DNA from 4 places in the Mesorhizobium sp. WSM4845 genome. Region 1 is predicted to be linked to each of the others. Evidence: riboswitches for the same ligand, from Rfam matches in the RefSeq annotation. Region 1 holds a riboswitch; each other region holds the start of a gene.

Region 1 (7,206 bases):
TCGAGCACCTTGGCCCAGGCAGCCTCGGCGGCGGCGATGTCGCGCTTCAGATCCTGCGTTTCCCAGGTAAAACCCTCGCCCATCGTGTGCCAGACGACCCGGTCGCCGAAAGCGGCAAAGGCGTCCTTCTCGCCGGTATGCCATTTGCCCTTGATGAACTGGACGACGCCGACGCGCCTGCCGTAGCCGAGCATCCTCAGCGCCAGCCCGAAGGCGGCAGTGGTTTTGCCCTTGCCGGGCCCGGTGTTGACGATCAGCAGTCCCTTCTTGACCGTCTTGGCCGCGACCTCGGCGTCCTGCACCGCCTTGCGCTTGGCCATCTTTGCGCGGTGGCGTTGCTCGTCCCTGTCGTCGATATCGGTCATATCACTTCACCTTGAGCGGCAGTCCCGCCACCATCAGCAGCACCGTGCCGGCGACGGCGGCGACCTGCTGGTTGAGCCGGCCGGCGGCATCGCGAAACCGGCGGGCAAGCGCATTGTCGGGCACGATGCCTTGCCCGACCTCGTTGGAAACCACGAACCACGGCCCGCGCGGCCGCGACAACACATCCGCCAGCCCTCGGCATTCGGCCTCAATGTCGCGTTCGGCCAGCATATGGTTGGACAGCCACAGCGTCAGGCAGTCGATCAGGACGGGCCGGCCGTCACGCAGCGCCCCGATCGCGCCGACGAGATCGAGCGGCGCATCGATCGTCGTCCAGCCGTCGCCGCGCCGCGCCCGGTGCAGCGCGATGCGTTCGCGCATCTCGTCATCATAGGCTTGCGCCGTGGCGATGTAGGTCCACGGCGCCGGACAGGCCTTCACCAGGCTTTCGGCATGCGCGCTCTTGCCCGAGCGTGCACCGCCGACGACCAGGGTCAGCTTGCTGCCTGGAGCAGCGCGATCAGGCAAGGCTGTCGCGCAGGCCGGTTGCGGCGCCGGTCAAGCGGCCGCGCACCACGCCGACGACAGCGCCGAGCACCAGCCAGAACACCAGATTGGTCAGCGTCACCGCCACCACGAACTGGTGGTGCAGGCCTTCCGGGATCGGCGATTCGAAACTTTCGGGCTGCGGCGCGCCGACAATATGCGGCGCGACGATCAACGCTACGGCAAGGAGGGCCAGCGGCAGCGATTTGCGAAAGGCGAGCAGCCCGAGACCGGCAGCCGTCGCCACCACGGTCGCCGTCCACCAGATCTGGCGCTGGGCGAGATCGGCCGCCGGCATCGCCGGCAGTTCGGGCGGCAGGCCGAGGTTCGGGGCCAGCGTGAACACGGCGAAGCCGGCAAGGCCCCAGAACAGGCCCTGTCGCCAATTGCCGATGCCGCCGGCGAATTCCGAAGCGGCGACCAGGATCAGCGCAAAGCCGATGCCGGTGACGACGTTGGCAACGACGTTGAAAGCGAAGCGCTCGAAGCCATCGGCCGGCGCCCAGCCTTCCTCTTCCGCGGTGGCTGCTTCAGCCGGCACGGCGCTGCTCATGGCATTGCTGCCTGCTGCGGCCGGCGACAAACCATGGTCATGCGTGTGACCACCGCCGGCCTGTTCGTAGACTTCCGCCTTGAGGATCAGTGGCACGGTGGCGTAGGCCTGCATGCAGGCGAGAACGACGCCGGCCACTAGCCCTGCGATCGCCGCGATGAACACGACGTTGCGAAACAGTGTCATGGTGTCAGCCCCTCGTCAGTGGCAGGGAAAGCCCATCGAATGGCGATAGTCGTGAGCGGCATTGTGGACCGCATCGATATGCGAGAAGCCGACAAAGCCCATGACGAAAACGCCGAGAAATGCAGCAAGCGCCAACTGCACAAAGCGCGACTGCGAGGAAACGGAAGCGCCGAGCGAGACGGAAGCGGTATTCATGTCTTGTCCTTTCGCCCTCCACCCGAGGGCATAGAAGTCAGTTCTCCTGTCGCCGGCAGGTCTCCTGGCTCGCGGATCAGCGCCCTTCCCCACCTTCCCGAAGAAGCTCTTCCCGAAGAAAATCTTCAGTGGCATATGGAGAGGACTACCGCACACAGTTGCGGGGGCAGCCACGGCATCGGGCGAATTTTGCCCCTACCGCATTCCCTCTTGGTTCCAAAACGGAACCGACGACGGCTGCGACTATAGGCAGAATCGCCGCGCCCGGCAAACCAAATTCCGCCAGCTAGCAGCGCGAATGCGCCGTGCCGGCAGACCAGCTTGGTTCCTCGACGCCGCGATCTTGACAGGTTGAAAGCCGATCGTCCGCGCTGCCCCGGGGCGCTGTCATCGATGGTTTCGCCAATCACCAGCGTTGCAAGAAGGGCGCCGGCATTGCGGCCAGCTTCTTTCGCCCCGTTTACGGGGAGAAATGCCCGGCAGGGCAATGAGGGGCGGCGCCGGCCTCGACCACTGGCTGCGAGCGGCATACGGCGCTTTAGCCTAAGCCCTGGGCATCAATGGGCCCTGTCTTCTTTTGTCCGGGGCAACCATGATAGTCGTCTTGCAGCACTGAATCAGAATTGCGAGACCATGACCATTCCTACGCCGGCCGTTCAGGACCGATCCAGGCGCATCATCGCCATCGACGTCGCCCGCGGCATCGCTTTGCTTGCCATGGCGAGCTACCATTTCACCTGGGATCTCGAATTCTTCGGCTACACCGATCCCGGCCTGACCGCCTTTGGCTGGTGGAAATTCTACGCGCGCTGCATCGCTTCGACCTTCCTGTTCCTGGTCGGCGTCAGCCTGTTCCTCGCCCATGGCAAGCAAATCCGCTGGAACGGCTTCTGGAAACGCTTCGCCATGGTCGGCGGGGCGGCGCTCGCCATATCGGCCGCCACCAGGCTTGCCACACCCGACAGTTTCATCTTCTTCGGCATCCTGCACGAGATCGCGCTCGCCAGCCTGCTCGGCCTGGCGTTTCTGCGGCTGCCGGCGCTGCTGACGCTGGTTGTCGCAGCTTTCGTCATCACCGCGCCGCTCTACCTCAGGTCCGAGATCTTCGATCATCCGGCCCTGTGGTGGGTCGGCCTGTCGGCAACCAACCCGCGCTCCAACGATTATGTCCCGCTGTTTCCATGGTTCGGCGCTGTGCTTGCCGGCATCGCAGCGGCAAAGCTTGCCTTCGCCTCCGGCATGCTGACGCGGCTGGCGGGCCTAACGCCCGGCCGCTGGACTAATCCGCTGGTCTTTATCGGCCGGCACAGCCTCGCCTTCTATCTGATCCACCAGCCGGTGCTGATCGGCTCGGTCTGGCTGATTTCGCAAGTCATGCCGGCAGCCGTCGAAACCAGGCAGGTCACCTTCCTGAAAAAATGCCAGGCATCGTGCGAGCAATCGCGCGACACGGAGTTCTGCAGCAGCTATTGTGTCTGCATGCTCGATACGCTCGAGGGCGAGGCCACGCTTGATCGGCTCTACCGCAACGACCAGGCTGCGGAATGGAAGGCGCATCTCGACGAGCTCGCCGGCGCCTGCACTGCCAAGGCCGACGGCACTTTGATGGAGGGAGGAGCACAATGACCGACCATCAGCAGAAACCGGGCCAACAGAAACCGGGACAGCAGAAACCGGGGTTTATACCGTGGCCGCCGCTGATCTATGTCGCGGCCATCGCCGTCAGCATCGCGCTTGGCTTGCTTTATCCGCTGCCATGGATCGGCGGCCTTTTGGGCGACATCCTGTTCGCGGCCGGCTGGGTGGCATTGTTCGGCGTCGTCGCACTCTGGTTCACGGCGATCCGCATCATGATCCGGGCAAAGACGACGCTCCACCCGAACGCCGTGCCGGACCATCTGGTTACATCGGGCCCCTTCGCCGTCAGCCGCAATCCGATCTATCTGGCCAACACGCTGCTGATGATCGGCGTTGCCCTTATCTCGGGGAACGTATGGTTCCTGCCGCTGGCGATCATCGCCGCCTTCGCAACGCAGAAAATGGCGATCGAGGGCGAGGAAAAAGTTCTGGCAACGAAATTCGGCAAGAAATACCGGGATTACGCAAAAAGGGTGCGCCGCTGGATTTGAGGCGGCAACCGGAGCGGAGCGTACATTTGAGTAGGTGAGCACCGGAAGCGCAGAAAGCCACGCTGGCTGGCCCCCAGAGTAGAATTATCAAAAAGGCCGATCAGGTGTTGACGCCGAGCTCCACCAGCCGCTCGACGCAGGATTCCTCGGCCTGGTCCAGTTCAGCCAAGGTTTCTTCGAGGTCGCGGCGCTTCTGGCGCAGATCCTCGCGCTTTTCCTCGATGCGCTTGATCATCAGGTTGAGCTGACCGACCTCGCCGGGCGGCTCCTTGTACATCTGGATGATTTCGCGGATCTCGTTGATCGAAAAGCCGAGCCTCTTGCCGCGCATGATCTGGCGGATGAGGTGCCGGTCCGACGGGCGAAACAGCCGCGTGCGGCCGCGCCGTACCGGCTGCACCAGCCCCTCGTCCTCGTAGAAGCGCAGCGTCCGCGTCGAAACATCGAATTCGCGGGTCAGTTCGGTTATCGAATAATATTCCCGCATCATCACTCCAAATGCCCGGCCGCGCTACGAGTTCCAACCATGCGGCCTCGCTATCCGCACGCGTGTCAGAATCGGCCAGAGGCTGTTCCAAAATCTCGCATGGCATTTACGTAAAAGTCAATTGAGTGGGCGTCGCTCACACGCCGAACCACCATGTGGCGAGGCCGAGAAAGGCAAAGAAGCCAACAACGTCGGTGACGGTCGTGACGAAAACCGCCGAAGCCACGGCCGGGTCGATCTTGAACCGATCGAGCAGCAGCGGGATCAGGATGCCGGCCAGTGCGGCCACGAACATGTTGATGATCATCGCCGCGGCGATGATGCCGCCCAGATTGGGATCGCGGAACCAGGCGGCCGCGACGATGCCGATCAGGATGGCGAAGATGATGCCGTTGATGAATCCCACCCCCATCTCGCGGCGGATGATGCGGCCGGCGTTGTAGATGTCGAGGTCCCTGGTCGCCAGCGCCCGCACCGTGACCGTCATGGTCTGCGAGCCGGCATTGCCGCCCATGCCCGCGACGATCGGCATCAGCACGGCCAGCGCCACGATGTGCTCGATCGTGCGGTCGAACAGGCCGATCACCGAGGCCGCCAGGAACGCCGTCAAAAGGTTGACGAGCAGCCACGGAACGCGCGAGCGCGAGGTCGAAAGGATGCTGTCCGACAATTCTTCGTCGCCGACACCGCCCATGCGCAGCAGATCCTCCTCGGCTTCCTGCTGGATGACGTCGACCACGTCGTCGATGGTCAGCACGCCGACCAGCCGCTCGTTCTCGTCGACGACGGCAGCGGAGAGAAGGTCGTATTGTTCGAATTCGCGTGCCGCCTCTTCCTGGTCCATCGTCGCCGGAATGGCGTGCCTGGTCTCATGCATCACCTCTTCGACCTTGATCGAGCGCTTGGTGCGCAGGATCTGGTCGAGGTCGATGGCGCCGAGCAGCTTGAAGCTCGGATCGATGACGAAAATCTGGCTGAAGCGGTCGGGAAGGTTGTTGTCCTCGCGCATGTAGTCGATGGTCTGGCCGATCGTCCAGAATGGCGGCACCGCGACGAACTCGGTCTGCATGCGGCGGCCGGCGGTCTCTTCGGGATAGTCGAGCGAGCGGCGCAGCCTGATCCGCTCGGTGAACGGCAGTTGCGACAGGATCTCGTCCTGGTCTTCCTTTTCGAGATCCTCGAGAATGTAGACCGCGTCGTCGGAATCGAGGTCCTGCACCCCCTGGGCAATCTGGGCGTTGGGCAGGCTGTCGACGATGTCGCGGCGGATAGCCTCGTCGACCTCGGTCAGCGCGGAAAAATCGAAGTCGGCGCCCAACAATTCGACCAGCGCGCGGCGCTGTTCTGGATGAAGCGCCTCGATCAGGTCGCCGAGTTCCGATTGGTGCAGGTCGTCGACTTCACGCTTTAGCGTCAGCGTGTCGCGATCGGCGATCGCGGCGCCGATCTGGGCAAGGAACGACGACAGAATGGCGCCATCCTCGCCATAGATGTCGGCGCTGTCCTCAGCGGTCCTGGCGCCGGTCGTCTGTTCGTCCTGGCCTTCCACAAGCGCCTCCCGCCATTCTGAATTCCGGAAAAGCTGCGTGTCAGGTCTAGCGCATGACCATGAAAATCGGAATCGATTTCCAGAAAGGATCATGAGCAGCGTCAAATTGCTACAGCGTCCGTCAGATTTCGAAGTCGATGTCAGCCGGCGCAATCATCCACCAATCGCACAACGTCTTCGGCTCTCCCATAAGCGTCGCGCCGAGGCTCCTCGGTATGTTCCCTATCGGCGTCTCTGGGGGCTACCATTGCGGGCGGAGTCAATATTCTCACCGACGTGCCACCAGCCTGGCGGCCGCCTGGCGACATTTGCGGATGGCGGCTGGAAACCTTATATAACCCAACTTGTGCATGCTGCGGCGTGCGCAGATCAATCGTAGAGAAGGATACAGATGCCGGACTCGGATGCGGCGATACCTCGAATTGCTCTCATTTCAACCCACGGCTACGTAGCAGCCAACCCGCCACTGGGCGCGGCCGATACCGGCGGACAGGTGGTCTATGTCCTGGAACTTGCCAAAAAGCTGGCCCAGTTGGGTTATGCCGTCGATATCTGGACGCGACGATTTGAAGACCAGCCTCCTGTCGATGAAGTGGCCGACGGGGTTCGCGTCCTGCGTGTCGCCTGTGGCGGACCCGATTTTATTCCGAAGGAATATCTCCACCGCCACCTTCTCGAGTGGTGTGAAAACGCGCTGCGGCTGATTCGCCGGGAAAATCTCTCCTACGACTTCATCAACAGTCACTACTGGGATGCGGGCGTGGCAGGGCAGCGGCTGTCCGAAGCGCTCAATATCCCGCACATCCATACGCCGCATTCGCTTGGCATATGGAAGCAGCGCCAGATGAAGACCGACTACCCTGACAAGGCCGATACGTTCGAGGCCGAGTTCAATTTCAGCGAGCGCATCAAGCACGAGACGATCATCTATCGAAGCTGCGCCATGGTGATCGCAACAACGCCGCCGCAGGTCGACATGCTGGTCGAGGACTACAGCCTCGAGCGCGACCGCGTGCACATGATCCCGCCCGGTTACGACGACAACCGGTTCTTCCCCGTCAGCGAGGCGTCTCGCCGGTTGATCCGCCATCGGCTCGGCTTCGAAGGGCGGACGGTCCTGGCGCTCGGCCGGCTCGCCACCAACAAAGGCTACGACCTGCTGATCGATGCGTTTTCCGTGGTGGCGCCACGTGTG
Region 2 (7,206 bases), on a different contig from region 1:
CGGCCTCGGCAAGGCGCGGCCCGATGAAGGAGGCGTACCATTCGACGAACTGGATGACGCCGCCCTCATGCAGTTCCGAATAGGGGCCGGGCTCATAGGCCGGCGACAGGATGCCGAAGGCGTTTTCCTCGACAATGCGACGGTCCTGGTCGTTGGTCTCGGTCCAGACATGGGTGAGTTCGACGAGGTCGTAATCGACGCCTTCGACCGCGTCCTTGTGGACAAGCCATTTGGTGGTGACGGCCGTTTCCGTGGCACTGATCGGCAGCACGCGGAAGGTGACGGCATGATCACCGAGGATATGGTTCCAACTCGTCGGATAGTGATAGAGCAGCAGCGAGCCGATACGGTCGGTCGAAACGCTGTCGGAAAGGTTCTTCTTCACCGCGCGTCTTCCCGTCATCGTATAGCTGACGGCGTCGCGCAGCAGCGGCGCGCGGGTGGCGCGATACTGCCCGGCCGGATCGATGCGGAACTTGCTCGGCAAGCCCGCCGCCTCGCATTTCGCCCAGTGCGCGAGCATCTCTGGATCGCTGTCGGCGCCCTGCACGCCGGTCACGGTCGGCGCTTCCGGGAATGTCTTGCAGAGTTCCGGATGGTTGCCGGCGCAATGGTAGCACTCGCGGTTGTTCTCCCAGACGAGCTTCCAGTTGCCATTCTCGACGATGGTCGATTCGAATGCGATTTTTGCCTCGCGCAGCCGGTGCGGCAGCAGGTAAGGCTCGATCATGGCGCGCATCGGCGCGAAGTCGGCCGGCTCGTTGGCCAGGCAGATAAAGATGTAGCCGGCAACGCTTTCGCAAGCCACCGGCTTCAGGCTGAACTGGCTCTTGTCGAAGCCGTCTGCCATCTGGCGAGCAAACAACAGCCGGCCGTCCAGCTCGTAGGTCCACTGGTGATAGGGGCAGACCAGCTTCGCCGCAGTGCCCTTGTCGGCATTGCAGACACGGCTGCCGCGATGCCGGCAGGAATTGTGGAAGGCATTGATCTTGCCTTGCTGGTCGCGGACCAGCACGACCGGATAGTCGCCGATCTGGGCGGTGATATAGCTGCCAGCTTTCGGCAACTCGCAATCGTGGCCGATGAACAGCCAGTCGCGATACCAGATCAGCTCCATGTCGAGCTTGAAGAAATCTGGATCGGTGTAGAAGGGCTGCTCGAGCGAATAGCCTTGCCTGCGGCCGTGCAAGAGCCTCAGCATGTCGTTGCGCGCGTCCATGTCCTGTCCTCGTGTAAGGACTGAACTGGTGGTGATGGAGGGAGGACCGTTTGCACGCCGGCGACAGGGCCGGACGTGCATCATCCACCTCTTGACCGCCCACCGCGATCAGTCGAGTCTGAAAATCTCGGGCTGGTTTCCGGGCTCTGGAGTGTCCTTGCGGACTCGTCGCGACACCTTCCCAGGCTTGTGGCCCAGTGGTCTCCCGTTGCGACTTGAACTCCACCACCGTTGCGGGGGCAGCGCCGGGTTCTGACCGGCTTCCCAATTCTCCGCTTCGTCGTCACCAAGCGGCACCTGAGATGGCGTGATCTAATCATGCCGGCCGGCTGACTGCCGGCATGAAAGCGACATCGTATCCATGCGGCGCGACACCGCCGGCGAAACCTGCAGGTTTATATCTGCAGGGCTGAAACCCCACTTTGTCGGCGGCCATTGTCGGCTGCCGTGACATCGAATCCGACCCGCGGCGGAGACCAGGAAGGTTAACAGTTTACAAAAGTGACTATTAGCCGCTTCTAAAATCGAACCGAACGGTTCGTTTCTGTTGACAATGCGTACAGCATGCTGTGAACGCAGATCCGCCAATCCGTCAAATCATGAATGGCTAATTTTGAATAAGATATTGAAAACGAACCATAAAACTATGGTAGTAGATGCCTCTGGTACAATTTCAAGGTGTAGATTCTTGGTCCACACGGAACAACTTCGTGATTGGAATCCGCCGAATGGCCTTCCCACATCGGGGCTGTCCGAACGACGCGCGCATCCTCCCAAGACACGCCGCTAGACGGACTGAAGACTAAGATACTGGAGTACTAAAATGAAAAAGATCGCTCTTGCTGCCGTCGCCGCTCTGGCCATCACCGGCAGCGCCTTTGCCGGCAGCGACCATTATGGGTCCAACGCCGCCAACCAGCCGACTGCTTCGGTCGACAGCTCGTATACGGCCTCTGTCCAGACGCCGGCTCACGCTGAAAAGCAGCCCGTTGGCCAGGGCGCCGACCGCAACCTTTTCGGCAACAATTAACAGCTGGTCCCAAACAGCAAAGTGGCGGTCCGCCGCTCGGGATCTGAGGAACTCAGGAGTATTTGAAATGAAGAAGCTCATTCTTGCCACCGCCGCCATTGTGGCCATCTCCGGCAGCGCTTTTGCCGGCAGCGACAACTTTGGATCGAACGGCGCCAACCAGCCGGCCGCTGCGGTCGACAGCAACTCGTACACGGCTTCGATTCGGAGTTCGGCTTCGGTGCAGAATCCGGTTCTGGCTGACGAGAAACCCGTCAACGGCAGCGACCGTAACCTGTTCGGCAACAACTAACAGTTCGTTCCAACAGCGGCGGCGGCATTTGCCCGCCGGGCTGGCGGAACCAAGAAAATCCAGGAGTTTTGAAAATGAAGAAGATCGTTCTTACCGCCGCCGCGCTTTTGATTGCTGCGGGCGGCGCTTTTGCCGGTAGCGACAACTTTGGCAGAACCGACATCAACAAGCAGGCGACCATCAACGTCGACAACACGCAGACTTCTTCGGTACGCAATACCGGCTCGCCGGTCTACAAGCTGCTCAACTCGTCGGGCGACGTACAGAAGTCCGCCCCGCAGGGCAGCGACCGGAACCTGTTCGGCCGCTAGCGCATCGGCCCGAAAATCGGTTCCGATTCTCGGAAAGCACGATGCGCAGGTTTAAAGTGTTGGAGCGTACCTTTGTGCGTCCACTTGGACGCACGTCGCACTAACAGCGACCGGAACGCACAAGAGTGGCGGCTTGCCCGCCGCTCTCGTTTTTGGGTCACCAAACATCCATCAGTTCGGCTGCTGCTCTCAGGCTGCCTTTGCTTCCGCTTTGTGGAGCGTGAATGAATGTCCGTCGGCATCGAAAATATGCAGGTCGCCGGCATCGGCATTCAAGCGCAGCGCAGCGCCGCGCTTGACCCCGACATTGCCTGGCAGCTTGGTGACCAGCGGCAGGTCGGCGCGGCCGATGTCGACATAGACGAGCTGGACCTCGCCGAGTTGCTCGACATAATCCACCGTTCCCTCGAAAAGATAATCCGCACCGGTGGCGATCGTCAGATCTTCCGGCCGCACGCCGAAGCTCACCGCAGCGCCCGTCGCCGACGCCGGCGTGGCGATCGGCACCGTCGCCTTGCGCCCGCCGACATGACTGACGATGGTCGGGTCGCCTGATTTGTCGATCGTCGCCGGCAGGATGTTCATGGCCGGCGAGCCGATGAACTGGGCGACGAACAGATTGCCGGGTCTCTTGTAGAGCTCCATCGGCGTGCCGACCTGCTCGATATGGCCCTCCTTGAGCACCACGATGCGGTCGGCCAGCGTCATCGCCTCGACCTGGTCGTGGGTGACGTAGATCATCGTTGTAGCAGGCATCGATTCCTTGAGCTTGGCGATCTCGATGCGGGTGGCGACGCGCAGCGCCGCGTCGAGGTTCGACAGCGGCTCGTCGAACAGGAAGACCTTGGGGTTGCGCACGATGGCGCGGCCGATGGCGACGCGCTGGCGCTGGCCGCCCGACATCGCCTTGGGCAGGCGGTCGAGATATTTGGTCAGCTGCAGGATTTCCGCCGCCTGGCGCACCCGCTTGTCGATCTCGGCCTTGCTCTCCTTGCCGATCTTCATCGAGAACGCCATGTTGTCGTAGACAGTCATGTGCGGATAGAGCGCATAGGACTGGAACACCATGGCGATGCCGCGCTTCGACGGCGGCACGTCGTTCACCACCTCGCCGTCGATCTTGAGCTCGCCGGAGGTGATTTCCTCAAGCCCGGCGATCGACCGCAGCAAGGTCGACTTGCCACAGCCCGAAGGGCCGACGAAGACGATGAACTCGCCCGACTTTATGTCGAGGTCGATGCCATGGAGAATGTTGAGATTGCCGTATGATTTCTTCACTTGCCTTAGCGTGACATCGGCCATGGGTTCCCTCCAGTGAATTGCAAATTCAGTCGATACGCCCGAACCAGGCGCCGTAGCCGCCGAGGCGGATAAAGCCGGCGTCAGTCTGTCCCGAAAACCCGTGCCCCGGCAAGGGCTGCAGCGAGCGTCCGCCGAGATTGACTTCGGCCGGTCGGCTGCCGAGATTGAAGGCGCAGACGATCTGCTCATTGCCCTCGCGGCGCGTGAAGGCGACCGTATCGCCCTGGCTTTCGATGAACTCGATCTCGCCCTTGGCCAGCGCCGGATACAGGTGGCGGAAAGCGAGAAAGCGCCGGTAGTGTTCGAGCAGCGAGTTGTCGTCGCCCTGCTGCACATCGACCGCCTGCGAAAGGTGCTTGGCAGGCACGGGCAGCCAGGGCTTTGCCGTGGAGAAGCCGCCATTGCCGTCGGCGCCATTCCAGACCATCGGCGTGCGGCAGCCGTCGCGGCCCTTGAATTCCGGCCAGAACCGGATGCCGTAGGGGTCCTGCAGATCCTCGAATTGCAATTCCGCTTCGCCAAGACCGAGTTCCTCGCCCTGGTAGATGCAGACCGAGCCGCGCAGCGACATCAGCAGCGCCGAGATCACCTTGAGATAAGCGGTCTGGTCGGCCTCGCCGGCCGCCCAGCGCGAGGCAGTGCGCATCACGTCGTGGTTGGAGAAGGCCCAACACGACCAGCCGTCGCTGGCGACCTCGCCAAAGGCTTCCAGCACCGAACGCACCTTTGCCGCGCTGATCTTTTCGGGCGCCAGGAAGTCGAATGAATAGCACATGTGCACGCGCTTGCTGCCGGCGGTATAGGCCGCCACCACCTCCAGTCCGCGCTGCGAATCGCCAACTTCGCCAACCGCCGCCGTCGCCGGATATTCGTCGAGCAGGGCGCGGAAGCGTTCGAGGAAGCCAAGGTTTTCGGGGCGGCTCTTGTCGTAGAGATGGTCCTGGTAGTTGTAGGGGTTGACGGAAGGAGCGGTCTGGTCGTTGCGCTGTTCGGGGGGCAGCGGCGGATTGTCCTCGAGGCCCTGGCTGTGGAAGTAGAAATTGATGGTGTCGAGGCGGAAACCGTCGACGCCGCGCTCCAGCCAGAAGCGGGTGACATCGAGCAGCGCGTCCTGGACTTCGCGGCTGTGGAAGTTGAGATCGGGCTGCTCGGCCAGGAAATTATGCAGGTAATATTGCTGGCGGCTGGTGTCCCACTGCCAGGCCGAACCGCCGAAGATCGACAGCCAGTTGTTGGGTGGCGTGCCGTCGGGCCTGGCGTCGGCCCAGACATACCAGTCGGCCTTCGGGTTGGTGCGGCTCGAGCGGCTTTCCTTGAACCACGGATGGATGTCGGCGGTATGCGACAGCACCTCGTCGATCATCACCTTGAGCCCGAGCCTGTGCGCCTCGGCGGTCAGGGCGTCGAAATCGGCCAGCGTGCCGAACATCGGATCGACGTCGCAATAGTCGGACACGTCGTAGCCGAAATCCTTCATCGGCGACTTGAAGAACGGCGAGATCCAGATGGCATCGACGCCGAGCGCCGCGATATAGGGCAGCCTGCCGATGATGCCCCTGAGGTCGCCGATGCCGTCGCAGTTCGAGTCCTGATAGCTGCGCGGATAGATCTGGTAGATCACGGCACCTCGCCACCAGTCGCGGTCGACGGCGAAGTCGGGACTCAACGTCGCTTTCACAGCGGATTGCATGATCTCAGCCTCCCTTCACCGAGCCGGCGAGCAGCCCGCGGACGAAATAGCGCTGCAGCGAGAAGAACACGATCAGCGGCACGACAATGGTGATGAAGGCCGATGTCGTCAGGATCTCCCAGTCGCCGCCGCGCGAGCCGAGCAACGCGTTGAGCTTGGCGGTCAGCACGATCTGGTCGCCCTCGGTGCCGAGGAAAACCATCGCGACCAGTAGATCGTTCCACACCCACAGGAACTGGAAGATGGCGAAAGAGGCCAGCACCGGGAACGACAGCGGCAGCACGATCTTGACGAAGATCTCGAAATCGCTGGCGCCGTCGATGCGCGCCGATTCCATGATTTCTCGTGGCAGGCCGGCAATGTAGCTTCTCAAGAGATAGATGGCGAAGGGCAGGCCGAAGCCGGTATGCGCCAGCCAGATGCCGAGATAGGTTTTCGACGGCACGCCGAAGAAGCTGCCGACGCCGTTGTAAAGTTTCAGCAGCGGGATCAGCGACATCTGCAGCGGCACCACCAGGAGCCCGATGATCACCGCGATGAGCAACGCCCGGCCGGGAAAGCGCATCCAGGCCAGCGCATAGGCCGCGAACGCCGCGATCAGGATCGGGATGACGGTCGCCGGAATGGTGACGGTCAGCGAATTCATGAAGGAGCGGCCGATGCCTTCCGAAAACAGCACCGTATTGTAATTGTCGGTGGTGAATTTCGGCGGCGCCGACGAGGCGTAGTAGACGCGCTGGCCACGCTCGCCCTCGAACGGCTTGGTCGAGGTCATGACGAAACTGCCGTCGGGGTTGAGTTGCAAGGTCTCGCCGTCACCGAGATCGGCTGTGGTGCCGGCGGGATATTGCGTCGGCGCCGACGACTTGACGCCAAAGGCGCTGATGTCGCGGGCCGGATCATCGCCGAAGATGTTGCCCTCGAGGACGAACTTGCCGTCCTTCTCGACTTGCGCCGAGGCGGGTGGCAGCCGCCCCGCTTCCGTCTGCGTGGAACTGGCGAACGAGTTCCACCAGCCCGAGGCGATGATCTGGTCCTTGTCGCGCAGCGACGAGACGAGAATGCCGAGCGTCGGGATCGTCCAGATCGCGACGAAGAGGAAGACCGCGATATGGACGCCGAAACGGCTGGCAAAGGACTTTCCGGTCGAGACGGCCATCTCAATGTCCTCCCGTCTCTTTGTTGGCCTGGCGGATGTTCCAGATCATGATCGGAATGACCGCGATCATGATGATGATGGCGATGGTGGCGCCACGGCCGAAATCGCCGCCGCCGCGGAACATCCAGTCGAACATCAGATTGGCCAGCACCTGGCTGTTCCATTGGCCGTTGGTCATCGTCAGCACGATGTCGAAAACCTTC
Region 3 (7,206 bases), on a different contig from region 1:
CTTTGCATCGGCAATGCCATTGTCGACATCATAGCCCAGTGCGACGAGGCATTCCTTGAGACGAACGGCATCATCAAGGGCGCGATGAACCTGATCGACACGAGGCGCGCCGAGCTACTCTACAGCCGCATGGGCCCGGCTATCGAAGCCTCCGGCGGCAGCGCCGGCAACACGGCGGCGGGCGTCGCCAGCTTCGGCGGCCGCGCCGCCTTCTTCGGCAAGGTCTCGAACGACACGCTCGGCGTAATCTACGCCCACGACATCCATGCCCAGGGAGTTGCCTTCGACACCAGGCCGCTCACGGGTGAGCCGCCGACGGCGCGCTCGATGATCTTCGTCACCCCTGACGGCGAGCGCTCGATGAACACCTATCTCGGCGCCTGCGTCGAGCTCGGGCCGGAGGATGTCGAGGCCGACAAGGCCTCTGGCGCCAAGGTCACCTATTTCGAAGGCTATCTGTGGGATCCGCCGCGCGCCAAGGAAGCAATCCGCCAAACGGCGATGCTGGCGCACGCGGCAGGCCGCGAAGTGTCGATGACCCTGTCGGATTCGTTTTGCGTCGATCGCTACCGAGACGAGTTCCTCGAACTGATGCGTTCGGGCACGGTCGATATCGTCTTTGCCAACAGCCACGAGATCAAGTCACTCTATCAGACATCGTCGTTTGACGAGGCGCTGGCGCAGATCCGCAAGGATTGCCGTATCGCCGCCGTGACCCGCTCGGAAAAAGGTTCGGTGATCGTGCGCGGGGACGAGACCGTGGTCATCAAGGCGACCGCCATCAAGGAACTGGTCGACACCACGGGTGCCGGCGATCTCTATGCCGCCGGCTTCCTGCATGGATACACGCAAGGCCGCGACCTGCAGACCTGCGGCGACCTTGGCTCACTGGCGGCCGGATTGGTGATCCAGCAGATCGGCCCCAGGCCACGGCAGAATCTGCGACGAGAGGCTGAGCAGCCGGGGTTGCTGTAGGGGGCATTTCCGCGAAGTGCTGCCCACCTTCCCGTTTTGCAGGCTGTCCAGACAAGCGCGGGTAAACGTCGCGTACCCGTCCGTGAAGGATGGCGGTTTTCTCCAAATTTCTGATTTCTTGAGGCTCAGGAACGTTGTCACACTTCGGGCCAGTACTGCCGGCCGATCATGATGGCCAACACGCCCTTTTTGACGAAGGTCGTTTTGAGCCGGGATCGTACAATTGACAGATTGCCCGAGCGACCAGGCACAGCCTGCGCAAACCGGAGAGTGGCGCAAATGGCTCAGCTCTACCCGCGACCTGCGACTTGGGAACACGCCGCAGGTGAACGGCTCACATAAACACATAAACATTTCTTTATACGTCATTGACAAAGGGGGCTGCTGCGATTGTCGGCGCGTCGTGGTTCTCCGCAAGGCGTTGCCGTAGCGGAGCTAAGAGGGAAGCCGGTGCAATGCCGGCGCTGCCCCGCAAATGTAAGCGGCGAGCCAAACCCATCAATGTCACTAGGGCGAACTGCCCCGGGAAGACGGGGCAGAGGCTGTGACCCGCGAGTCAGGAGACCTGCCACGGCCAACAACGTCCACGGGCGGGGTGTCTGGTGGCCGCGGCAGCTCGGCGTTGATGCCGGCCTGCTAGCGCCTTCCTTGTCCCCGCCCCAACCATCGGGGTATGGAATGAATGTTTCCCAGCAAGTTCCCATAGCAACGCTTGGCGTGCCGCGTATCGGTCGCCGGCGAGAACTGAAATTCGCGCTCGAAAGCTACTGGTCCGGAAAATCGTCTGCTGCCAACCTAGTGTCGACGGCCAAGGCACTGCGTGCCGCCAGCTGGAGCGAGCAGCACGACCGCGGCGTGTCGAAAATCCCGTCGAACGATTTCTCACTGTATGACCATGTGCTCGACACCGCAGCAATGGTCGGCGCCGTGCCAGCTCGTTACGGCTGGACGGGCGGCGAGGTCCCGCTTGACATCTACTTCGCGATGGCGCGCGGGACGCAAGGCGATACTGCGGGTTGTGGACACGCCAGTCACGGGCATGCAGTTCAGGGGCAGCGCGTAACCGCGATGGAAATGACCAAATGGTTCGACACTAACTACCACTACATCGTGCCGGAGCTGGGCGACGATCAGACATTCGCCCTCTCGCCGGCGAAACCAGTCGATCACTTTCTGGAGGCAAAAGAGCTCGGCATCCATACACGCCCGGTCATCCTTGGACCGGTGACCTTCCTCAAGCTGGCGAAGTCTCCCGACCAGGGCTTCAATCCCATAGCGCTCCTACCGCGCCTGCTGCCCGTCTACGAGCAACTCCTGCAGAGGCTGGAGCTCTCGGGGGCCGACTGGGTGCAGATTGATGAGCCGGCCCTTGTGCTCGATCTTAACCCGAACGAACGAGCTGCCTTCGAATTCACCTATGGGCAGCTGTCGAAAGCCGCGCCCAAGTTGAAAATTATGCTGGCTACCTATTTCGGGCCGCTGGGAAACAATCTCGAGACCGCGCTTTCGCTGCGCCTGGCGGGCCTGCATCTCGACCTCGTGCGCGCTCCCGAGCAGTTGGAGACGGTTGGTCGGCTCGCACCGAAGGATCTGGTGCTCTCACTTGGCCTGATCGACGGCCGCAACGTCTGGCGCGCGAACCTTGGCTGCCATTCTCGACCGCATCAAGCCGGTCGTTGCCGGGTGGCCGCTGGATCGCGTCGAGATTGCGCCTTCCTGCTCGATGCTTCATGTGCCGATGGACCTGCGGATGGAGACCGCGCTCGATGTAGACCTCCGTTCGTGGCTGGCATTCGCCGCCCAGAAGACTGAAGAGCTGCTCGTGCTGGCCCAAGCCTTGTCCGAAGGCAGGGAGGCCGTAGCAGGCGCGCTGAAGGCTTCTGAAGAGGCGACCGCCGCGCGCGCAATGTCTGCAAAGGTCCATGATCCGCTCGTCCACGGGCGCGTTAGCAGCATTGACGGCGTCATGAAGCAACGAAAGAGCGCATTTGCCAAGCGCTCGAGCATCCAGGCCGACACGCTCGGCCTGCCGCCGTTCCCCACGACGACCATCGGGTCCTTCCCGCAGACGCCCGAGGTGCGCAGGGCGCGCTCCGCCCATGCGAAGGGCCGGCTGAGCTATATCGACTACCAGGCCTTCCTGAAGAAGGAGACCGAGGCGGCGGTCCGTTGGCAGGAGGAGATCGGGTTTGGACGTGCTGGTACATGGCGAGTTTGAACGCAACGACATGGTGCAGCATTTCGGCGAGCAGCTGTCCGGCCTCGCCTTCACCCAGCATGGCTGGGTGCAAAGTTACGGCTCCCGGCTCGTGCGCCCTCCCATCATCTTCGGCGACGTATCGCGGCCCAATCCGATGACGGTTCTCTGGTGGCAATTTGCCCAGTCGCTGACGAAAAAGCCAATGAAGGGCATGCTCACAGGCCCAGTGACGATTCTTAACTGGTCTTTTGTTCGCGACGACGTACCCCGCGCCAAGGCCTGCTGCCAGATCGCACTTGCCATCCGCGATGAAGTGGCTGCCCTTGAAAGAGCTGCCGCAAGGGTGATCCAGATCGATGAGGCCGCGTTTCGCGAAGGCTTGCCCCTGCGGAAGTCCGACTGGAAACATTATCTCGGCTGGGCTGTCGAATGCTACCGGATCGCTTCGACGGGCGTAGAGGACGCGACCCAAATTCACCCACGTGTGCTATTCAGAGTTCAATGAGATCATCGACTCGATCGATGAACTGGACGCGGACGTCATTTCGATAGAGACGTCGCGCTCCAAAATGGAACTGCTGGACGCCTTCACCAAGTCCAAATATCCGAACGAAATCGGTCCTGGCGTCTACGACATTCACTCACCACGTGTCCCGGAGATCGGCGAGATATTGCATCTCGCCCAACTTGCCCGCGAGCGACTGTCGGACGGCCAATTGTGGGTGAATCCGGACTGTGGCCTCAAAACAAGGAAATGGGAGGAGGTCCGCCCTGCCCTCATCAACATGGTCGCTGCAGCACGCGCGCTAAGGGAGAAAGTGCAGGCGCAGGCCGCTGGGCCACTGTGACGGGCAAACATGTGACCCGCGGGCTTTGCGGATATTTAAGGCAGAAAGGACGCCATCGAAAGCCGCGCGCAAGTCGGTCGACGCGTGCGAGGCCCCCACCCTTGTCGTCCAGCCGAAGGTCCGCTCGACGACTCAGCGGCGGACAGGATCTGGAAGCACTTCTGGTCGTCCGAAGACGGATGATTTCGCCACGAAATGGAGGAAGGCGGCTTTGTCCATGAGCTTCTGCCTCTCACACCGCCAGCGGTCAACAGACACTTCACCGAGGGCGAACGATGCCGCCGGTGCACCGGCACATCGAGATATCGGCGGCGAGGTCGACCATCGAGAGCATCGGTCGCATGTGGCGGACATCGACAAAATAGCAATACCGCCTAACCGCAAGCTGCGACCATTCCTCATCGCTTGATTGAAACTTGGCTGCATCTGGCATGGCGCTTGCTCCGCTTCCGCTAAGGTTCGCTGGAACAGGTTTTCACGCGCACGGGTCGCGGTGAAGTGTTGCTCGACACAAAGGCAGCCGCCAACATTACGATCGATCCAAAGATCTCAGGATGTGCTCTCCGAGCCTACCTTTCCGTTGTTTAGGCTACCGGAGGAGCGGCGAGGAGTAGAACCAACCAAGGTGTAAGGAGCATCTGATGTCGAACATGATGAAGGCGCTGGTCAAGGCCAAGGCCGAGCCGGGCATCTGGATGGAAGAAGTGCCGGTGCCGGAAATCGGCCCGAACGACGTTCTGATCAAGATCAAGAAGACCGCGATCTGCGGTACCGACGTCCACATCTACAATTGGGACCAGTGGGCGCAGAAGACCGTGCCGGTGCCGATGGTGACCGGCCACGAATTCGTCGGCACGGTCGCCGACTTCGGCGCGGCGGTCACCGAATACAAGATCGGCCAGCGTGTTTCGGGCGAAGGCCACATCGTCTGCGGCCATTGCCGCAATTGCCGGGCGGGCAGGGGGCATCTGTGCCGCAACACGCTCGGCGTCGGCGTCAACCGGCCCGGCGCCTTCGGTGAATATCTGGCGATCCCGCAGCACAATGTCGTGCCGATCCCCGACGACGTGCCCGACGAGATCGCCGCAGTCTTCGATCCCTTGGGCAATGCGGTTCACACCGCACTGTCCTTTGATCTGGTCGGCGAGGACGTGCTGGTCACCGGCGCTGGGCCGATCGGCATCATGGCTGCACTCGTCGCTCAATGCGTCGGCGCGCGAAAAGTGGTCATCACCGACATCAACCCGGTGCGGCTGGCGCTGGCGAAAAAGCTTCGCGTCCAGCATGTGGTCGACGCGTCGAAGGAAAAGCTGCGCGATGTCATGCCGGCGCTCGGCATGACCGAAGGTTTTGACGTCGGCCTCGAAATGTCGGGTGCGGCACCCGCCTTCCGCGACATGATCGACGCCATGAACAATGGCGGCAAGATCGCCATTCTGGGCATCGCGCCGACCGGCTTCGAGATCGACTGGAACAAGGTCATCTTCAAGATGCTGCATCTCAAGGGCATTTACGGCCGCGAAATGTTCGAGACCTGGTACAAGATGATCGCGCTGGTGCAGGGTCCGCTCGATGTCAGTGGGCTGATCACCCACCGCATCGGCGTGGACGATTTTCAGACGGGATTCGATGCGATGCGCGGCGGCAGCTCGGGCAAGGTGGTGATGGACTGGCAGGGCGATTGGCCGATGTGACTTTGCGGAGGTACTGACGGGACGCCACCCTGGCTGCCGTCGATCTCCGCGCGAGGGGCATCGCTGTGCAAAAGCAGTGGCTCCTCCCCCCAACGTGCGCTGCTCAATCGTCGGCGTCGTATCGCGGCCAAATCGGCGACGCTCGTGGCAATTCGCCCAGATCGGGCAAGGAAATGCTCACAGGCCCGCCGCGATCGTCTGCTTTCCCACTGGCTAGGATCGAGGCCGAGGTGTTGTGGGCGTTTCAGTCGGTAAGATGGGATATGTGATCTCCGGTCGTTTTCCGGTCAGCGAATGAAGGAAGGCAACGATCCTATCGATTTCGATTTGCGTTAGCTGTTCGCCAAGCTGGGTGGTGCCCATGATAGCGACGGCCTCTCTCAGGTCCCAGACCTTGCCCGAATGAAAGTATGGCGCGGTGATTGCTACGTTGCGCAGCGGCGGCACGCGGAAAACATAGGAATCCTCTGGTACATTGGTGACGGCAAATCGTCCCTTGTCGTTCTCCGGCAGAACGTCGGCGCTAGGCCTCTCAACGAGGCCGAATGGATAATAGCCTTCCCCACCAATATTGACACCGGAATGGCAGGACGAGCAGCCCTTTTCGATAAAAAGGGCCAGGCCCTGTTTCTCTTTGGGACCGATGGCGGTCTCATCGCCATTGAGGAAGGCGTCGAAGGGGGCCGGCGTGACCAGTGTCGTCTCATAGTCTGCGAGTGCATTGGCTACGTTTTCGAAGGTGATGGGATCGGCTTCATCCGGGAAAGCTGAATGGAACCACTCCACATATTGCGGCATCGATCTGAACGTCTCGACCACTCGATGCGATGTGTTGGCCATTTCGACACCGGCCTGTATCGGCCCTTTGGCCTGAGCTTTCAGGTCTTCGGCGCGACCGTCCCAAAACTGTGATTTGTTGAAGACAGAGTTAAACACCGTCGGGGCGTTGCGCTGCCCCTTCTGCCAACCATGGCCAATCGAAGTTTCACGATTGTCGTCGCCCCCGGTGGCCAGGTTGTGGCACGAGTTGCAGGAGAAAACGCCTGAGAACGAGAGGCGTGGATCGAAGAACAGTGCATTGCCGAGGGCAATCTTCTCGGGCGTGCTCGGGTTGTTGGCGAGCGCCGGCGTGAATGGCAAGGGCTTGAAGGTGGCCAGTGCCGTTTCTCTGAGGTCTGGCGGAATGGACTGCGCAGCAAAAGCTGTGGCTGCCACAAGCGCAACAGCCACCGCAGGGAACAGAATTTTCATAAATGGAGTCCTTACGATGTGCACGGAAACCATTCTCCACATGCGGCTTGCGAACGCCCTGCGCTAGATCAGCGGATCGAGGGAATCGTGCCTGCCGACGAAGCCGATCGAGCGCCGGGAACAGGAACTGCGATTCATCGCCCCGACGGCGGATTCCAATGGTGAGCGCGCGCAATCGCTGTTGTTCGCCTGAGGGTTTGGTCGGTTCCGTGGCCCGTCGCCACATGCTGCCGCCACG
Region 4 (7,206 bases), on a different contig from region 1:
GTCGGACGCGGTGGCGAAGCTGCGCCTGCTCTATGTCGAACCCTCGGCGCGCGGTCTCGGCATCGGCAGGCGGCTGGTCGAGGAATGCACCGGCCTTGCCCGTGCCAAGGGCTACAAGAAATTGACGCTGTGGACCAACGACGTGCTCACCTCAGCGCGCCGCATCTACGAGGCGGCCGGGTTCAAGCTGGCCAATCAGGAACGCCACCACGCCTTCGGCAAGGATCTGGTCGGCCAGAACTGGAACCTGGAGTTGTAGCGTCTTTCCCCTCTCCCCTTGTGGGACAAGGGGAGAAGGCAAGATAAGGCGGAGCGCCGCGACACTAGTCTCCAACACAAGTTGAAAACTGGGCCATTCTCACCCTTTGACCGGTATCCAGATTTCCAGCCCGCCATTGCCGCTGCGCGGATCGAATTCGGGACCGTAGCGCTCGAATTCGGGCGCGTCGGCAATCTTGTGCCCGGAGGCCGGCAGCCATTTGTTCCAGATCGTGTTGACCGTGCGGCGGATGGTCGAGATGTGGTCACGATGGGCGAACACGGCGTATTCCTGCTCCGGCACGCGTACGCGCGAAAACTCCTTCGGCAGGTCCGAAAAGTCGGACACCTCGACGCCGGCGATATAGTCGAAATTGCCTGCATCGTCGCCGTTGACGCAGACGCCATAGGCGACGTCGCCGACCTCGCCTGCAATGTTGCCGATATAGGGGCCGAACCGCTGCCACTGCATCGGGATGCCGGCGCTGGTTTCGCAGCTGTAGCGCTCGCCGAGACCGGCGATGAGGAACGGCCGGCTGGTTTCGAAACGCGGCGGCTCGAGATTGGTGAGGAAGGACTGGTCCATCAGGATCGGCTCCACGAGATCGAGGTTTTTGAGTGAGCCTTGCGCGCGCACCAGTTCCGGCGTGGTGCCGAACTGGTCGCGGAAGGCGCGGGTGAAAGCCTCATGCGAGGCATAGCCGGCGTCGAGCGCGACCGAGAGAATGTCCGGTGCGCCGGCGGCGAGCCTGCGCGCCGCCTCGGTCAGGCGGCGAGAACGCAGGTAGCCCATCACCGAACGGCCTGTCGCCGCACCGAAAGCCCGCCTCACGTGAAAGCGCGACACGCCGCTGCTGTTGGCGACATCGTCGAGCGAGATGGCTTCCGGCAGATGGCTTTCGACGAACCACAGCGCTTTCTCGGTCGGGTTCATATGGCTCCTTGCTGTGGGACTGCGCATTGGCCAGGTCATGGTATCGCTTCCTGGTGGAGGCAGTTTGATCGAAATTGCGCACCGCGCAATGCGACGGTGGTCGGCAAGTCGAAGGCGTTGGGCGAAGCGCTTGACGGGAGCAGGCGTTGTCTTTTAAGTAGTAACGTTATTACATTACAAGATTCGGTATGCTCGTTCTGACAAGACCATTGCTCGCGGGGCACTCCGAACCCCGGAAACTTATTGCGCTGGGATTGGCGGAAAACTAGGGTGGCTGACTGATGGTCCCCAAGCCGAAAGGCGAGGGTGAAAAGGGAACACGGTGAGATCTTCGGATCGAGGCCGTGGCTGCCCCCGCAACTGTAAGCGGCGAGCAAAATCCGAAAATGCCACTGGCCGGCAAGGCTGGGAAGGCAGGATGGCGCAAGGACCCGCGAGCCAGGAGACCTGCCATCGCACGAGTTGACCGGACGGGGTGTGCCGGGAGGAGACGTGGACATCGGTCTTGTCGGCCGGTCCAGCTTCCTTCCGTCGCCATTGAGAAAGTGACGGTAAGTTGGACGCCTGCCAGCCTCTTCTTGAAGCGCGTGAACTGAGCGCCACGGCGAATGGCCAGCGCCTGGTCAGTGCGGTCAGCCTTTCGGTCGCGGCGGGAGACCGCCTCGCTATCATCGGTCCCAACGGCGCCGGCAAGACGACGCTGCTGCGCATGCTATGCGGCACGCTGCGTCCGAGCGCGGGAGATGTGAGATTTTCCGGACGCCGGCTGGAGACGTTTCCGGCCGCCGAGCGGGCGCTGCACATGGCAGTCGTCGGCCAGACCGATCAGCCCGATCCGCGGCTTGCCGTGATCGACTACGTCGGACTTGGGCGGGTCCCGCATGCCTGCTGGCGACGCAGGAGCGAGCAACGCGACATCGTCGTCGAAGCGCTTCGCAGAACCGGCCTGCTGCCGCTGCTCGGCCGCACGATCGGCTCGCTGTCGGGTGGTGAGCGGCAACGCGCCCAGCTGGCGCGCGCCATCGCCCAGGAGCCGAAAATCCTGTTCCTCGATGAACCGACCAATCATCTCGATCCGCGCGCCCGCAGCGAACTTCTCGAACTCGTATCGCAGCTTGGCATGACCGTCGTGGCGGTGCTGCATGATCTGTCGCTGGTCACGCCATTTGCCACCAGGGTCGCGGTGATGAACGAGGCCCGGCTGCAGGCACTCGCCGGTCCGCGCGAGGCGCTGACCAAGCAGTTGATCCGCGAGATTTTCGGCGTCGACGTGCTTCGGCTGCGCCATCCGACCGAAGACCGCGAACTCACGGTGTTCGAAGTCCCGAACCGTGCCTCTTCTGATCTAACCAAGGAGCAACATCCGTGAAACGCCTCGCACTGTCTTTTGCCTCTCTGCTGCTTGCCCAGACCGCCTTCGCTTTCCCGGTAACAGTCGACAGCTGCGGTACGCCGCTGACGTTCGACGCCGCGCCGAAGCGTGCCGTCATCCAGGATATGAACATGGCCGAGATGGCCTTCGCGCTGGGGCTGCAACCGTCGATCGTCGGCCTGACCGGCATCACCGGATGGTACAAGGTCGGTCCGGAATTCAAGGCCAAGCAGGGCGCGATCCCTGAACTTGCGCCGAAATACCCGGCGCTCGAAAACCTGGTCGCGGTCGAGCCCGATTTCTTCTTCGCCGGCTGGTATTACGGTATGAAGCCGGGCGGCGAGGTAACGCCAGATACGCTGGCGCCGCACGGCGTCAAGACGCTGGTGCTGACGGAAAGCTGCGTCCATCTCGACAACAACCGCCCCGCCGCCTCGATGGACCTGCTCTACGGCGACATCGAAAAGCTGGGCAGGATTTTCGGCAAGCAAGCCAAGGCGGAAAAACTCGTTTCAGGCTGGAAAGCGCAACTCGCCGATATCACGGCAAAGGCCGGCGACCGCGAGCGGACGCGGGTGTTTCTCTACGACTCCGGCGAAGACAAACCCTTCACATCAGGCAAGTTCGCGATCCCCAGCGCCATGATCGCCGCTGCCGGCGGCGACAACATCATGGCCGACATGCAGACGAACTGGGGCAACACGGACTGGGAAACGGTCGCTTCCCGCAATCCGCAGTTCCTGATCCTGCTCGACTACCAGGACGGCGGCGGTTACAGGAAACTGCTCGACTTCCTCAAAGTCCATCCGGCAATGAAGGAGACCGATGCGGTCAGGAGCGAGCGCTTCGTCGCGCTGCGCTATGCCGAGCTGACGCCCGGACCTGCTAACATCGAGGCGATCGGCAAGATCGCCAGCGCGATGCACCCGGAAGCCTTCTGAGCTTGCGCCACAGGGCGTTCGAATTGGCCATGGCAGCAGGAGCGGCAGCAATCGCCGCTCTTGCTCTGCTGTCGATCGCCTATGGATCGACAGTCATAGCGTTGAGCGACGTGATTGCTGCGCTCGGACATGCGGCCGGGCTGGACGGAGACCTCGTGCCCGGCTCAGTCGGCAATATCCCGGTCGCCAAGATCCCGGTTGCCAAGATTGTCGTCGATCTCAGGCTGCCGCGCACCATCATGGCGATCTGTGTCGGCGCAGGGCTGGGCGTCATCGGCGCGCTGCTGCAGACGGTAACCCGAAACGATCTCGCCGATCCATTCCTGTTCGGGCTGTCCTCCGGTGCCGCGGCCGGCGCTGTTTCCGTCATCACCATTTTTGGCGACCGTTTCGGCATCTGGACGTTGCCGGTTGCCGCCTTCACCGGCGGCATTTTGGCCGCCGGCATCGTGCTTTTGCTGGTTTCGCGGGTGAGGGGGCAAGGCCCCGAACGGCTGATACTGGCCGGGCTTGCCGTCTCGTTCATGTTCATCGCCCTGACCAACTATCTCGTCTTCGCCGGAGACCAGCGCGCCGCTCGCTCGGTTTTGTTCTGGACCATGGGCGGGCTCGGCCTAGCGCGATGGGACAATGTCGGGCTGGCTGCTCTTGGCGCGTGCACCATTCTTGCTTATGGCCTGTGGAACCATCGCAAGCTCGACGCCTTCCTGGCCGGCGAGAATGCTGCCGAAAGCCTCGGCGTGCCGGTTGTGCGGATGCGCAGGACGGCGTTTCTCGTCGCTGCCTTCTCGACGGCGATCCTGGTCTCGGTCGTAGGTGTCATCGGTTTCGTCGGGCTGATGATCCCGCATCTGTCCCGGCCCCTGGCCGGCCCGTTGCATCTGCGCCTGATTGCAAGCTGCGCCCTCTTCGGAGCGGTGCTGCTGCTAGCAAGTGACCTTCTGGCGCGCACGCTGCTGTCGCCGCAGGAACTGCCGATCGGCATCATCACCAGTTCGGTCGGCGCTTTCTTCGTGGTCACCATGCTCATTCGCAATCGTTCATGATGGGCTGCCATGCACACTTGCCGGCTTCTGGCACAATGCCGAGTCTTTGGACTGACCTCTGGGACCGGCGCAGCGCGCCGAACCGCCCGTCGAGATTTTCACCGGCAGGATCGGCCATCATGTGCGATGGGCCTGCACGAGATTGGCTCCACCTTCTCCCCTTGTGGGCCCCCTTGTGGGCCCCCTTGTGGGAGAAGGTGGCCGCGAAGCGGCCGGATGAGGGGTGCTCCAGCTTGGAACCGACAGCGCTCCGGCCAGCACCCTCAACCGTCTCGGCGCTGCGCGCCGATCCACCTTCTCCCACAAGGGGAGAAGGCAAGAACTGCGCCATGCCCCGGCATCGACCCGGTTCACATGCCATTAGTATATCTGGACCACTATGCGGTCGCTTAGCTTGCAGCGAGCTTTCCTTGCTTTGCGCCAGGCGCCGAACCGGAGGAACTGTGTTTGGTCACGAAATCATCGAGGCAAGCCGCCCAGGCGCCCGAATCGACCGAGCTTGCCACGCTGGCGAAACTGGCGGGCTCCTCGTACGAGACGCTCGAGCGCGAACTCAGGGCTACGATCGCAACACTCGAGCAACAGGCGCTGCGATTCGAGACGGCGATCGACAACATCTCGCAAGGCATCTGCTTTTTCGACGCCGCTGAACGGCTGATCCTGTGCAACCGCCGCTATGCGGAAATTTACCGCATCGCGCCCGAACACTTGCGCCCCGGCCGGACGCTGGGCGAAATCGTCGAACGCCGCATCGCTGCCGGGACATCCGCGATGGCCAGCGACGCTTATCTCGCATTCGCCCGAGCGGTCAATTCGGGCACGACCCTGGACCGCCAATCTCACCGACGGCCGGACAATTCAGATCTGCCATCAGCCGATGCCTGACGGCGGATGGGTGGCCACGCATGAGGACATAACGGAACTCACCGCCAATCGCCTGATCGTCGACGAGCGCATCTCGCTGCAAACGCTGATCGACTGGGTGCCCGACTACCTGTGGGTGAAGGACACCGAAAGCCGCTTCGTCGTCGCCAACAGGGCCATTGCTTCCGACAGCGGCAAGGCCAAAACCAGTGACATGATCGGTTTGACCGATTCCGATCTTCATGCCCCCGACCTTGCGCAGAAGTTTCGCGCCATCGAGCAAGGCGTGCTGCGCAGCGGACAGCCGATGATCGATGAGGAAGAGTTCGTTGTCGATGCGTCAGGCGCCGGCAAATGGTTTTCGTCGACGAAGGTGCCGTTGCGCAATGTTCAAAACGATATCTTCGGTCTGGTCGGCATCGCCCACGACATCACCGCCCGCAAGCAAGCGGACACCCTTCGAGACGGGCAGGCGCAGATACTGGAAATGATCGCGACGAGCGCCCCGCTCGAAGATGTGCTCGACTGCCTCATGCGCCTCGCCGAGTCTCAGTTGACTGGGATATTCGGTTCCGTCCTGTTGCTCGACAAGGATGGCAGCCACTTGCGGCACGGCGCCGCCCCGAGCTTGGCAAAGGCCTATACGAGCGCCATCGACGGGATCGCCGTCGGCCCCAAAATGGGATCCTGCGGAACCGCTGCCTACCGGCGCGAGCCAGTCATTGTCGCGGACATCATGCACGACCCGCTTTGGCACGATCACTGCGAATTGGCGGCGGCCTATGGCTACCGTTCGTGCTGGTCGACCCCGATCCTGTCGCACCAGGGCGCTGTGCTGGGCGCCTTTGCCATGTACTCGATGACCGTGCGCGAGCCGACCGCGGCCGAGACCCGGCTCATCGATTTCACGACGCGTATTGCCGGGATCGCCATCGAGCGCAAGCTGGCCGAAGATCGGATCCACTTCATGGCCAACCATGATGTGCTGACCGGACTGCCCAATCGCGCTCTGCTCGAGGACCGGCTTTCGCAGGCGATCCTCTACGCGCAGCGATACGATCGCTGGGTGACGGTGGTGTTCATCGATCTGGACAATTTCAAACTCGTCAATGACACGCTTGGCCACAATGCCGGGGACGAGCTGTTGAAGACCGTAGCCGGCCGTATCGTCGAGCGCGTAAGGGCGACCGATACGGTCGTGCGGCTTGGTGGCGACGAATTCGTCGTCGTTCTGTTCGATCAACCGACGAATGTCGATCTCATCTCCGAGACCCTGCAAACAATTCGGGCGGCGATTGCAGAGCCGGTTCAGCTCGGAGCACATCGGCTGAGGGCGACGGCCAGTATCGGCATCGCCAGCTACCCTAAGGATGGGACCAACCCCGACACGCTGCTGGCCAATGCCGATGCGGCCATGTATCGCGCCAAGGAATTCGGCCGCGACAATTTCCAGTTCTACGCTCCCGAATTCAACACCAGAGCGCATGAGAAATTCGTGCTTCAGGAGGACTTGCGTAACGCCCTGGCCCGTTCGGAATTCGCGCTGTTTTATCAGCCGCAGGTCGACCTTCGGTCGGGCCTCGTCTTGCCGTCGAAGCGTTGCTTCGCTGGAATCATCCGACGCGGGGCATGATGGCACCGAACGCCTTCATTCCGACGGCCGAGGAGACAAGTCTGATCGTGCCGATCGGCGATTGGGTCCTGCACGAGGCCTGTCGGCAGAACAAGGCATGGCAGGATGCCGGCCTGCCGCCGATGACCGTCTGCGTGAATGTGTCGACGCGGCAATTC

Evidence for each region. A riboswitch is a leader RNA that binds a small molecule or an ion and turns the genes downstream of it on or off. The one in region 1 is predicted to bind cobalamin.
Region 2: another riboswitch for cobalamin. It lies ahead of AC0L2C_RS07530 (aromatic ring-hydroxylating oxygenase subunit alpha); the one in region 1 lies ahead of AC0L2C_RS29130 (CbtB domain-containing protein).
Region 3: another riboswitch for cobalamin. It lies ahead of metE (5-methyltetrahydropteroyltriglutamate--homocysteine S-methyltransferase); the one in region 1 lies ahead of AC0L2C_RS29130 (CbtB domain-containing protein).
Region 4: another riboswitch for cobalamin. It lies ahead of AC0L2C_RS20045 (ABC transporter ATP-binding protein); the one in region 1 lies ahead of AC0L2C_RS29130 (CbtB domain-containing protein).

Annotation. Positions count from the first base shown of each region.
Region 1 covers NZ_JBVVQA010000036.1:26,141-33,346, forward strand. Annotated here, with positions in the region: gene cobO (cob(I)yrinic acid a,c-diamide adenosyltransferase) at 1-365, opposite strand, end outside; gene cobU (bifunctional adenosylcobinamide kinase/adenosylcobinamide-phosphate guanylyltransferase) at 367-864, opposite strand; gene AC0L2C_RS29125 (CbtA family protein) at 887-1,651, opposite strand; gene AC0L2C_RS29130 (CbtB domain-containing protein) at 1,667-1,846, opposite strand; cobalamin riboswitch at 1,884-2,093, opposite strand; gene AC0L2C_RS29135 (heparan-alpha-glucosaminide N-acetyltransferase) at 2,480-3,472, shown strand; gene AC0L2C_RS29140 (methyltransferase family protein) at 3,469-3,975, shown strand; gene AC0L2C_RS29145 (MerR family transcriptional regulator) at 4,076-4,462, opposite strand; gene mgtE (magnesium transporter) at 4,599-6,011, opposite strand; gene AC0L2C_RS29155 (glycosyltransferase family 4 protein) at 6,403-7,206, shown strand, end outside.
Region 2 covers NZ_JBVVQA010000004.1:321,657-328,862, forward strand. Annotated here, with positions in the region: gene AC0L2C_RS07530 (aromatic ring-hydroxylating oxygenase subunit alpha) at 1-1,219, opposite strand, end outside; cobalamin riboswitch at 1,333-1,535, opposite strand; gene AC0L2C_RS07535 (DUF680 domain-containing protein) at 2,043-2,249, shown strand; gene AC0L2C_RS07540 (DUF680 domain-containing protein) at 2,317-2,541, shown strand; gene AC0L2C_RS07545 (DUF680 domain-containing protein) at 2,616-2,852, shown strand; gene AC0L2C_RS07550 (ABC transporter ATP-binding protein) at 3,042-4,154, opposite strand; gene bglA (beta-galactosidase BglA) at 4,180-5,844, opposite strand; gene AC0L2C_RS07560 (carbohydrate ABC transporter permease) at 5,849-7,003, opposite strand; gene AC0L2C_RS07565 (carbohydrate ABC transporter permease) at 7,005-7,206, opposite strand, start outside.
Region 3 covers NZ_JBVVQA010000013.1:128,144-135,349, forward strand. Annotated here, with positions in the region: gene AC0L2C_RS16895 (adenosine kinase) at 1-975, shown strand, start outside; cobalamin riboswitch at 1,363-1,562, shown strand; partial or broken gene metE (5-methyltetrahydropteroyltriglutamate--homocysteine S-methyltransferase) at 1,654-4,023, shown strand; gene tdh (L-threonine 3-dehydrogenase) at 4,665-5,717, shown strand; gene AC0L2C_RS16910 (cytochrome-c peroxidase) at 5,931-6,968, opposite strand.
Region 4 covers NZ_JBVVQA010000017.1:98,810-106,015, forward strand. Annotated here, with positions in the region: gene AC0L2C_RS20035 (bifunctional helix-turn-helix transcriptional regulator/GNAT family N-acetyltransferase) at 1-259, shown strand, start outside; gene AC0L2C_RS20040 (AraC family transcriptional regulator) at 359-1,192, opposite strand; cobalamin riboswitch at 1,458-1,661, shown strand; gene AC0L2C_RS20045 (ABC transporter ATP-binding protein) at 1,749-2,561, shown strand; gene AC0L2C_RS20050 (ABC transporter substrate-binding protein) at 2,558-3,505, shown strand; gene AC0L2C_RS20055 (FecCD family ABC transporter permease) at 3,535-4,551, shown strand; gene AC0L2C_RS20060 (PAS-domain containing protein) at 4,999-5,436, shown strand; gene AC0L2C_RS20065 (putative bifunctional diguanylate cyclase/phosphodiesterase) at 5,414-7,048, shown strand; gene AC0L2C_RS20070 (putative bifunctional diguanylate cyclase/phosphodiesterase) at 7,045-7,206, shown strand, end outside.